2 regions of the Brevibacillus sp. HB2.2 genome follow, and region 1 is predicted to be linked to the other one. Evidence: riboswitches for the same ligand, from Rfam matches in the RefSeq annotation. Region 1 holds a riboswitch; the other holds the start of a gene.
What was found. A riboswitch is a leader RNA that binds a small molecule or an ion and turns the genes downstream of it on or off. The one in region 1 is predicted to bind S-adenosylmethionine.
Positions count from the first base shown of each region.

Region 2: it holds a riboswitch for S-adenosylmethionine, as region 1 does, so the genes downstream of both, HP401_RS25595 (methionine ABC transporter ATP-binding protein) here and HP401_RS13015 (aminotransferase class I/II-fold pyridoxal phosphate-dependent enzyme) in region 1, are expected to answer to the same signal.

Region 1 covers NZ_JABSUV010000015.1:39,090-43,989, reverse strand. Annotated here, with positions in the region: gene HP401_RS13025 (YhcN/YlaJ family sporulation lipoprotein) at 155-760, shown strand; gene HP401_RS13020 (trans-sulfuration enzyme family protein) at 784-1,971, opposite strand; gene HP401_RS13015 (aminotransferase class I/II-fold pyridoxal phosphate-dependent enzyme) at 1,968-3,131, opposite strand; SAM riboswitch class I at 3,226-3,345, opposite strand; gene HP401_RS13010 (pyridoxamine 5'-phosphate oxidase family protein) at 3,420-3,878, opposite strand; gene HP401_RS13005 (DUF5665 domain-containing protein) at 4,017-4,358, shown strand; gene HP401_RS13000 (hypothetical protein) at 4,368-4,900, opposite strand, start outside.
Region 2 covers NZ_JABSUV010000048.1:7,640-12,539, reverse strand. Annotated here, with positions in the region: gene HP401_RS25605 (MetQ/NlpA family ABC transporter substrate-binding protein) at 1-808, opposite strand, end outside; gene HP401_RS25600 (methionine ABC transporter permease) at 869-1,534, opposite strand; gene HP401_RS25595 (methionine ABC transporter ATP-binding protein) at 1,535-2,548, opposite strand; SAM riboswitch class I at 2,649-2,764, opposite strand; gene HP401_RS25590 (Ger(x)C family spore germination protein) at 2,872-4,032, opposite strand; gene HP401_RS25585 (GerAB/ArcD/ProY family transporter) at 4,032-4,900, opposite strand, start outside.

The DNA.
Region 1 (4,900 bases):
GGGATGCTCAAGTGCGGCGACGTGATGTACTACAGTCTATGTTCAGGTAGACAGAGATAGACGACCCATTGGCAGAATGAAAATGGACAGCCCAGAACAAAATACTTGTAACCCTGCCCTCCTAACGAAGGAAGGCAATACTGGGAAAGGGAGAATGCCTGTGAAACGGATCATGATCTACTGTCTCGGTTTTAGCTTGTTGCTTACAGCATGTACGTCAGGCAATATACCCCCGACGAATCAGGCTGCACAACAGCCGAAGCATGCCACTCATACTCAGCGTGTTCAGCAAACAGCTCCCGAGCCTGCTTATAATCAATCTTCCCAAGCCACCGCTGATCGTCTCGCCCAACTAGCAACACGTGTGAAAAGGGTGCACAGCGCCACGGCTGTGGTCTTGGGCAAATATGCGGTAGTCGGTATTACTGTGGATCCGAATCTGGATCGCCCAGAAGTTGGCGTCATTAAGTATACAGTTGCGGAAGCTCTGAAAGAAGACCCCCAAGGAGCGAATGCTGTCGTTACTGCAGACCCTGCCATCGTCCAGCGTTTACGGGAAATGAGAGATGATATTCGTCGTGGCCATCCGATTGCCGGAATTACCGAAGAGTTGGCGGATATGGTAGGTCGGATCATCCCCCAACTGCCACGCAGTGTGCAGCCTCGTGAAGAAACCCCTTCCCAAGTAAAAGAAAAACGCATGCACAAAGAGCCACAAGGACAAAACAAAATCAACGCAAATCGTACAGGCACACCATAAACAAAAAGAGGTATCCCCCGGATTTAAGCCCGGGAGAATACCTCTTTTTCTTTATGGACTGGTGCTTCAGATGGCAAATGATCCAGTGCTTGCTTCAAATCTGCCACCAAGTCATCGAAATCCTCTAGACCAGCTGACAATCTGATCAAACCGTCTGTGATTCCCCTTGCAGCTCTTTCTTCAGCGGGCATCGCTGCATGTGACATCGTAGCTGGATACGAGAGAATCGTTTCCACTGCCCCGAGGCTGACTGCCACAATCGGCAATTTCACGCGATCAAACAGCGCTTTTGCTCGCTCACGGCTCCCTACATCAAAGGAAAGAACAGCCCCATGACCAGTCGCTTGTTGTGTTTGAATCAGGTGACCGGGGTGATCCGCTAGTCCCGTATAGTAAACTCGGCTTACCTGTGGATGCGTAGACAACCACTCAGCCAAGTCCGCGGCTGTCTTCGTACTCACATCCAGTCGGGCTTTCAATGTTTTGAGCCCACGCATCACGAGCCAGCAGTCCTGCACACCCAAAATCGCTCCCATGCCATTCTGGATAAAGTAGAGCTGCTCCCCTAATGCAGCCTCCCTGGTCACGGCCAGACCAGCCACGACGTCGCTATGCCCTCCGATAAACTTTGTTGCACTATGAATGACCACATCTGCGCCAAGTTCCAATGGTCGCTGGTAATACGGGGTAAGGAACGTATTATCGACGATGACGAGCAAGCCGTGCTCTTTCGCGATACGAGAAACCGCTGCAATATCTGTCACCTTTAAGGTGGGATTGGAGGGGGTCTCCAGGTAAACCCCTTTTGTTGCCGGTGTAATGGCCGCACGAACGGCTTCTGTCTCTGTCGCATCCACGAACGTTACAGAGATGCCCATTCTCGACAATACCTTGGTCAAAAACCGAAACGTGCCACCGTATACATCTTCCGCCACTACAACATGATCTCCGGCAGAAAACAGCATGAAAACGCTGGAAATGGCAGCCATGCCAGATGAGAACGCGAAACCGCGTGCGCCTCCTTCTAGAGTCGCAATGCCTTCTTCCAAAGCCTGCCTGGTCGGATTGCCTGATCTGGCATAATCGAATGCACATGGCTGATCGATATCAGCCTGATGAAACGTAGAAGCTTGATAAATCGGAACCGACGACGCACCTGTGAACGGGTCAATGCAAGTGGAACCGTGGAGGAGCTTGGTGGCAAAATTCATCGTACACTCCCCCCTACGACCAAACTAGCATTCAAGGCCTGAAACAAATCGGCTACGACATCATCTGGATGCTCGATGCCAACCGACAGCCGCAACAATCGATCACAAACACCGACATGCTCTCTGACTTCTTGCGGGATATCCGCGTGAGTCTGCGTCGCCGGATACGTACACAATGACTCGACACCCCCCAGGCTTTCGGCAAAGGACACGATTTGCAGATTTTGCAGGAATACCCCCACCTGCTCCACATCGCGTACGCGGAACGATACCATCCCACTATGCCCTGTCGCTTGATTCACCTGGATCTCATGTCCCGGATGCTCGGACAGACCCGGATAAAATACCTCCGCTACTGCCGGATGCTCACGCAGCTTTTCCGCTACAATCAAGGCATTGGATTGATGGCGCTCCATCCGCAATGCCAATGTTTTCATCCCGCGAATGAGAAGCCAGCAATCTTGAGGTCCGAGTACAGCACCGATTGAATTGTGCAAAAACCGGATTTTTTCCGACAACTCTTCTCCTTTTGTTACGATGAGTCCAGCCAACACATCATTGTGTCCTGCCAAATACTTGGTCGCACTATGTAAGACGATATCTGCACCAAGCTCTAGTGGGCGTTGACAATACGGGGTTAAGAAAGTGTTGTCTACAATCGTCAGGAGACTGTGCTGCTTCGCCAATTGTGCTACTGCTCGAATATCGGTAATCTGCATGAGCGGATTGGTTGGTGTCTCGACGAAAATGGCCTTTGTATCTGGGCGAATCGCATTTTTCAGTGCTCCAATGTCACGCAAATCCACGTACGTAAACGTCAGACCGTAACGAGAGAGCACTTGCTCGAACAATCGATAGGTTCCCCCGTACAGATCGAGCGAAACAATCAGATGATCTCCTTGGGAAAACAAGCCCATGACGGTATGAACAGCGGCCATTCCCGAGGCGCAGGCGAATCCTGCATCTCCTGATTCCGCTATAGCGATGGTCTCCTCCAAAATGGTGCGAGTAGGATTAGCTGTGCGCGTATAGTCATAGCCAGTGCTCTGGCCCAAGGCAGGATGACGATAAGCCGTTGCATAGTAAACAGGAAAGCTCACCGCCCCTGTTTTTTCGTCTTTGCCTACTCCCGCCTGAATCAACTTTGTTTCCAATTTCATGTCTGTTTCTCTCCCTCCAATAGTGTACGAGGGCATCAAAAAAGCCCTCTTTCCTCTGAAAGAAGGCTTTGTTTACGTCACCGTAAGCAAATCCTTCTCATCTTTCAGAGTTTGATAACTCTGCAGGAATTAGCACCATTATCTCCCTGTTAAAATACAGGTGATTGGTTGCCGGGCATCATCGGGCCAGTCCCTCCGCCGCTCTGGATAAGAAGATTGCTATTCAATTCGATTGACCCTAATACTAATGGATCGGCAGGATTCTTGTCAACAATTTATTTCCACCCGTTAATTTGCATCCTTCAGGGCGGTCATCACTTGATTGTCCAGCTTCGCTGCTGCGTTTTTGTCATACGTCTTTTCATATTGTGGTTCTGCGGAAATACGGGAACCGTAAAACATAATATCACGAACAGCCTCAATTTTGATCTCTACCATGGCCAGCTTGAGCGGAACACCTTCTAGGCGGTCTGTTTTAACGACAGCACGACCATTAATGGCGAAAGACGAGCCCGCACCGATCAAATGCAGGACAACCTGCGGTTCCTTCGCAATATTAGCCAAAATACGTGAGCGATTATCCACGGCAAAACGAATCGTATCGGCGCTGACAGCATACGTCCAGGACAAGGAACTGAGCGATGGTGCTCCTGACTCATGGTCTACTGTGCCCAAGGTAACAAAACGCTCCTTTTGCAAGAGCTTGAATAAATCTTCGGAAAGAGTTTGGGAAACAGTTTCAGCCATTTCAAAGCCTCCTATCAAACGTTTAGTACGTTCATTTTACCCTTCGCATAGCTGATAGGCAAACGTTTCCTCTCCACCTTGATTCTGGTTGTCTTTTTCCCTAGACTGGTAGGTAACGATACCGAATGATGGAAGGGGATGGACAGCTTGTCGCCTACAGATCGCCTCATGCAGCAAATTGACCAAGTACTTGAAGAGCTTCAGGAAGTTCGGAAGGTAAATGAGCGGATGCACAAAATTGCGATGTTCTTAGAAGATATCCGACTAGCAGATGTGATCCAAAATTACACAGCCCCGCGCAAGCTGCTCTGGATCAATTTCCTCGCAGGTCTTGCCCGGGGTCTGGGATTGACGATTGGTACTGCTATCGTTTTGGCTTTCCTCGGCTCCCTCTTGACGCAATTTCTTTCGATCCCCATTTTGGGGGATTACATCAGACAATTGGTGGAGTACGTCGAGACTTACAAGCAACGGCCTTAATGATAGAGACTAGTCTCTGTCCTCGTCATGATCGTCATCATCGTGATCTTCATTCCATTCCTTACCGTGCTTTTTCCAATAGCCATACGCATTGCCGTTGGGATGCTTATCTTTCTGCTTCCCTTTTTCTTTTTTCTTTTTGTCATCATCATCGTCTTCATCGCCGTCTGTTGGCTTCACAGGCTCGACAATGACCTTTGTGCTGAGTGCAACGTCAGCTTTCTTAATCAGCTTATCGTCTTCATACAATGCGAATTGAATCGATTTAGCACTAAAGGAATGATTCTTGTAAGACAACGTCAAAGAGAACTCGCCTTTGTCATTCGGTTTGATCTCTTTTTTCTTCCCGTCAGGAGCGATCACAACCAGCTCAGCATCGTCCTTTTTGTTCCAGCCGCTTACTGTCCCCTTCACTTGGATGGACTTAGCGGCAGGATTGTTTACAGCAGTCGCCTTGATGACATATGCGGTCGCTTGATCCTTGTCAGGAGCGTTAACGATTTCTACCTGAACGGATTCGGAATCAACCTTCTTGCCATCCT
Region 2 (4,900 bases), on a different contig from region 1:
CATCTTCAATGAACTTTTTCACTTCAGGTGAGTTCAGTTCTTTTGCTAGCTTTTGAATGGCTTCGGAATCCTTGTTGTCAGGACGAGCAACCAAGAAGTTTGCGTATGGCGTATCTTTATCTTCAATAAACAGAGCGTCTTTGGTTGGAACAAGCTTTGCTTCCAGTGCGTAGTTCGTGTTGATCAGCGCCAAATCTACTTCTTCCAGAACGCGCGGCAGCATTGCTGCTTCAACTTCTTTGAATTTCAGGTTTTTCTTGTTCTCAACAACATCTTTCACTGTACCGCTGATGCCAGCGCCTTCTTTCAGCTTAATCAAGCCGTTTTTCTCCAAGAGTGCGAGTGCGCGACCGCTGTTTGTCGGGTCGTTTGGCAGCGCGATTGTTGCGCCATCAGCTAATTCATCTACAGATTTAACTTTTTTGCTGTAAGCGCCGAATGGCTCGATGTGTACAGCCACTACTGGCACCAGGTTCATGTTTTGTCCTTTATTGAAGTCTTCCAGGTAAGGCTTGTGCTGGAAGAAGTTTGCGTCGAGTTGTTTCTCGTTCACTTGAACGTTAGGTTGTACGTAATCAGTGAACTCTTGGACTACCAAGTTCACGCCTTGTTCTTTCAGTTTTGGTTGAATGAACTTCAAGATTGCTGCATGTGGAACGGGAGAAGCGCCTACCTTCAATGTTACTTCCTGTTTTCCGCCTTGTGCGCCGCCTTCAGCTGGAGCAGGTGCTGTTTCGGTTTTGCCTCCGCAAGCTGCCAAAGAAAATGCCAATACAGTAGAAAGTACAGATACGACTAGCTTTTTCATGAATGATTTCCCCCTTGCATGTATTTCGTTTTATTTTTTGACAATCTATATGGAAAGATCCTATTTACGGCTGAATTTCAGAACCAGACGGTCCCCCAGCGATTGTAAGATCTGTACCATCACCAGCAAAATAACAACAGTCACAACCATAACATCGGTTTGGAAACGCTGATAACCGTATCGGATCGCCAAGTCACCCAAACCACCACCGCCAATTACCCCAGACATTGCTGTGTAGGAGACCAGTGTTACCGTCGTGATCGTAATACCCGCGATTAGACCAGATCTAGACTCTGGCAAAAGGACATTCCAGACGATCTGCCAATTGGAAGCACCCATAGATTGTGCGGCCTCAATCACGCCCTTATCAATCTCACGCAGGGAGGTTTCCACCAAACGTGCGAAAAACGGAGCGGCACCAAATACGAGCGGCGGAATGGCACCCAGTACGCCGAGTGAAGTTCCTACGATCATTTTCGTCACTGGAATCAGCAAGATCATCAGAATAATAAATGGTACCGAGCGCAATACGTTGACAACGAATGATGCAATCGTATAAAAAGTGCGGTTTTGCAAAAGCTGTCCGCGAGAAGTCAAAAACAGAATGATGCCCAACGGCAAACCAATCAGGACGGTAAACAGAGTGGAGAAGCCAAGCATCGTGAGCGTGTCCATCGTACCTTCGCCGATTTCAGCCCAATCCACATTTTCGAATGTCCAGTCCATTTATATCACCTCTACTTCCAAGCCACGTTGGCGCAGCGTCTCGATGGTCTTTTGATTCTGTGCGACATCGCCTTCCAGCTCGATCACTAACTGACCATACGGCGTATCTTTCATGCGAGAAATCGTTCCCTGCAAAATGCTGAACACCGTACCAGTCTCTTGCATGGTTTGGAACAGGATCGGCTGGTATGTTTTTTCCCCGAGGAAGGTGACACGAGCAATCGTGCGGTTCCCCGAAGCCTTTTCGTGTTCGACCGCTTCGCGCAGCTCTGTAGAATCGGCTACTTGCTCCACGAATTCTTGTGTCGTCGGATGCTTTGGACGAAGGAATACATCCAGTACGTTACCTGACTCGACGATTTTTCCTCCATCAATCACGCCGACACGATCACAAATGGAGCGAATGACGTGCATCTCGTGGGTAATCAACACAATGGTCAAGCCCAGCTTGCGGTTGATGTCCAAGAGCAGTGCCAGAATGGAGTTCGTCGTCTGCGGATCGAGAGCCGATGTCGCTTCGTCGCAGAGCAGCACTTTTGGATCATTCGCGAGCGCACGGGCAATCCCGACACGCTGCTTCTGTCCGCCAGACAGCTGAGACGGATATTTGTCCTTATGTGCCTCCAAGCCAACCAGCTTCAGCAGCTCGTTTACTTTCTTATCAATCTCTGCCTTCGAACGCTTTGCCAGCTTGAGCGGAAAAGCAACATTTTCGCCGACCGTTGAAGAAGACAGCAAGTTGAAATGCTGAAAAATCATGCCGATTGAGCGGCGCTTTTCTTGCAGCTTCCCTTCATCCAGCTTCGTCAAATCGACGCCGTCCACAATAACTTCCCCCGAAGTTGGGCGCTCTAGCAAATTGATGCACCGGATCAACGTACTTTTCCCTGCACCAGAGTGTCCGATAATCCCGTATATTTCGCCTTGCTCTATGGAAAGGTCGATCCCCGTTAACGCTGGGATGGTTTTACCCTGTACTTGATAGCTTTTATGCAAATGACGCAGTTGGATCAACGCATCCACCTCCCGACCATAATCTTGATAAAAATATAAAAACCCCTTTTTCACAAACGAAAAAGGGGCTGCAACGCAATGTATACGTTCGCATCCACCCTTCTCATCTGTACAAGATCCAAAAATCCTGTAGGAATTGGCACCGCGACGTTCATTCGAAAATGAACCGGCTGCCGGGCTTCATAGGGCCTGTCCCTCCGCCTCTCTTGATAAGAAAGATATCTACGTATATTATGTTCGTTTTTTCTATTTCTTGATGATACAAGACGGATTATATCCTTTTTGAAAATATCACGTCAATAGTAATAGCAGGAAAAAGTTTTTTAATCCATGACGCCGTTGCGGATGATGGTTGACTTTATGTGAAAGCGAAATATCGCGTCTTTGAACATCTTTCTCCATTCAGCCTGCGTCATATTTGCCTTCCCTCTGCTATTTGAGCGATACACGATCCCGAAACCAGCGGGATCGACATTGAGGTCCTGCAATTTGTGGACTACTTTCTGCAGTTCTTTTCCGAGCTCTTCTTCCAGTGCATGTTCCATGATTTTCATCAACCTGGTATTCTCTAGCTTCAGCGGGAGGGTTAATTCCAAAATCCGCGCATTTAATCGGATGTGAATATCAAAGATCGGGGGAGATACTTGGGTCAGCTCGATTTTTGAATGGCTGGAAATCGTATCAAAGACAAGCTGCACACGGTCTTTTTTACTTCCGCGATTCTTGGGTACCTCGCCAAAAATATGAGCAGGGACAGAAGTATCGTAGCTGCCAATCCTGAATTTCCCATGCATAAGCTTGATTAAAAAGGCTTCCTTAGGTGTGATCCACCCTACATAACGATCCCCTTGAAACAATGCGATCCCCTTGATTTGCAGCTCATTTCCCTTTCTTGCAATGAACGGCATGATCGGGTCGATTCCTTTGTCATAATAAGACCGAAAAAACTCATGCATGGTGGAAGACGGAATTTTTTCCCCCTCAATATTTTGCTCAATCATACGGTATAAATAGATTCCGATATTCCCTTCTTCCGAATAGCGATGCGTTAACATATCATATGTTTCGCCTTCAAATAAGCAAAGATAAACTCTGCTGGAAATAGAGGAATCCCGATACAACGTGTCAACGATACTACCAAGTCCACGTTTTGCCAATTTTTCATTGTAGAGTGCGACACGAATTTGCCCACCCAATACTCTTTTATCTGATTGTAAATTTATCCGATCCCGAATTCCCTTGCTGGTTTCACCGATGGCTGAAAAAACCTGTATCTTTTCTTTCGCCTCTGGATTAATGGAGGGCATGATTGCTGTCCCCCGAACGTCCCCATCCTTTAACAGATCATAGCCGACAGCCGTGGCAAGTCCTGTCTCATCAAAAATTTGCCGATCTGAACAGCCTGCCAACACAAGGACACATGAACACCACAACGCAAAAAACCGCTTGGATAACTGCATCCAATGTTTTTGGACAGGCAGCATCAGGCACTCTCTCCTTTGCTGGTTGGTTTCACCCTTTGCTTTCGTTGCTTCAGCCAGACCATCAGGTACAAAAAATAGGGGTACACGTAAATAATGTACAGAGTTATATGCGAGTAAATAGTCGTCATCCGACTCATCTGCTGTCTGGAAAGTAACGACAAGGAGGCTACATAGATCACGGGTATAATCCAATACAATGAATGACGTAGATTAAATCCGAACAAGCGCTTGAGACCTCGGGCAGAAGCCCACAAATACAGCATGATATTCGGCAAAATTACGAGAAGCCAAAACGAAATGACAACCAGTTCAAACCTTTCCAGAATAGGGAGGTACACCATCTTTTGCATATTGAGTGTCGCCCAAATCGTTCTCATGAGCTGACCCTGACTAAAAAAGACCAGCGCCACAATCATAACAAGCAAATAGATCAGATACGTCACCAGCACTCCCAACTGTACACTTTTGTGTACCTTCTCTTTATTTTGTACATAAGGATAGGCAACGTAGAGAATCTCAAAGCCGGCACTGGTCAAAGACATGGCAATCATTCCATTGAAAAGGTTTTCTAGGCTGGTGTCCATGATGGGAAACAAATATTCCCACCTGGCAAATTTCAAGGGAAAATATAACTCAAATATCATCCACATCGTGACCATAACGGAAAAAAACGCATAGCCTGCGATGACTCTTATCCCCCCTACGACTGTGTAAAACGCTAGAAACAGGATAATCCCTGACAGAACCCACGTAGGTAAATTCGGAAACATCCAGGTTTGGACAACTTCAATGTAGGTACGTAAAATGACTCCAGCGGACACAAAAAAATAGGTCAAATAAATGATGCTAATGGCTGTACCCAGCCACT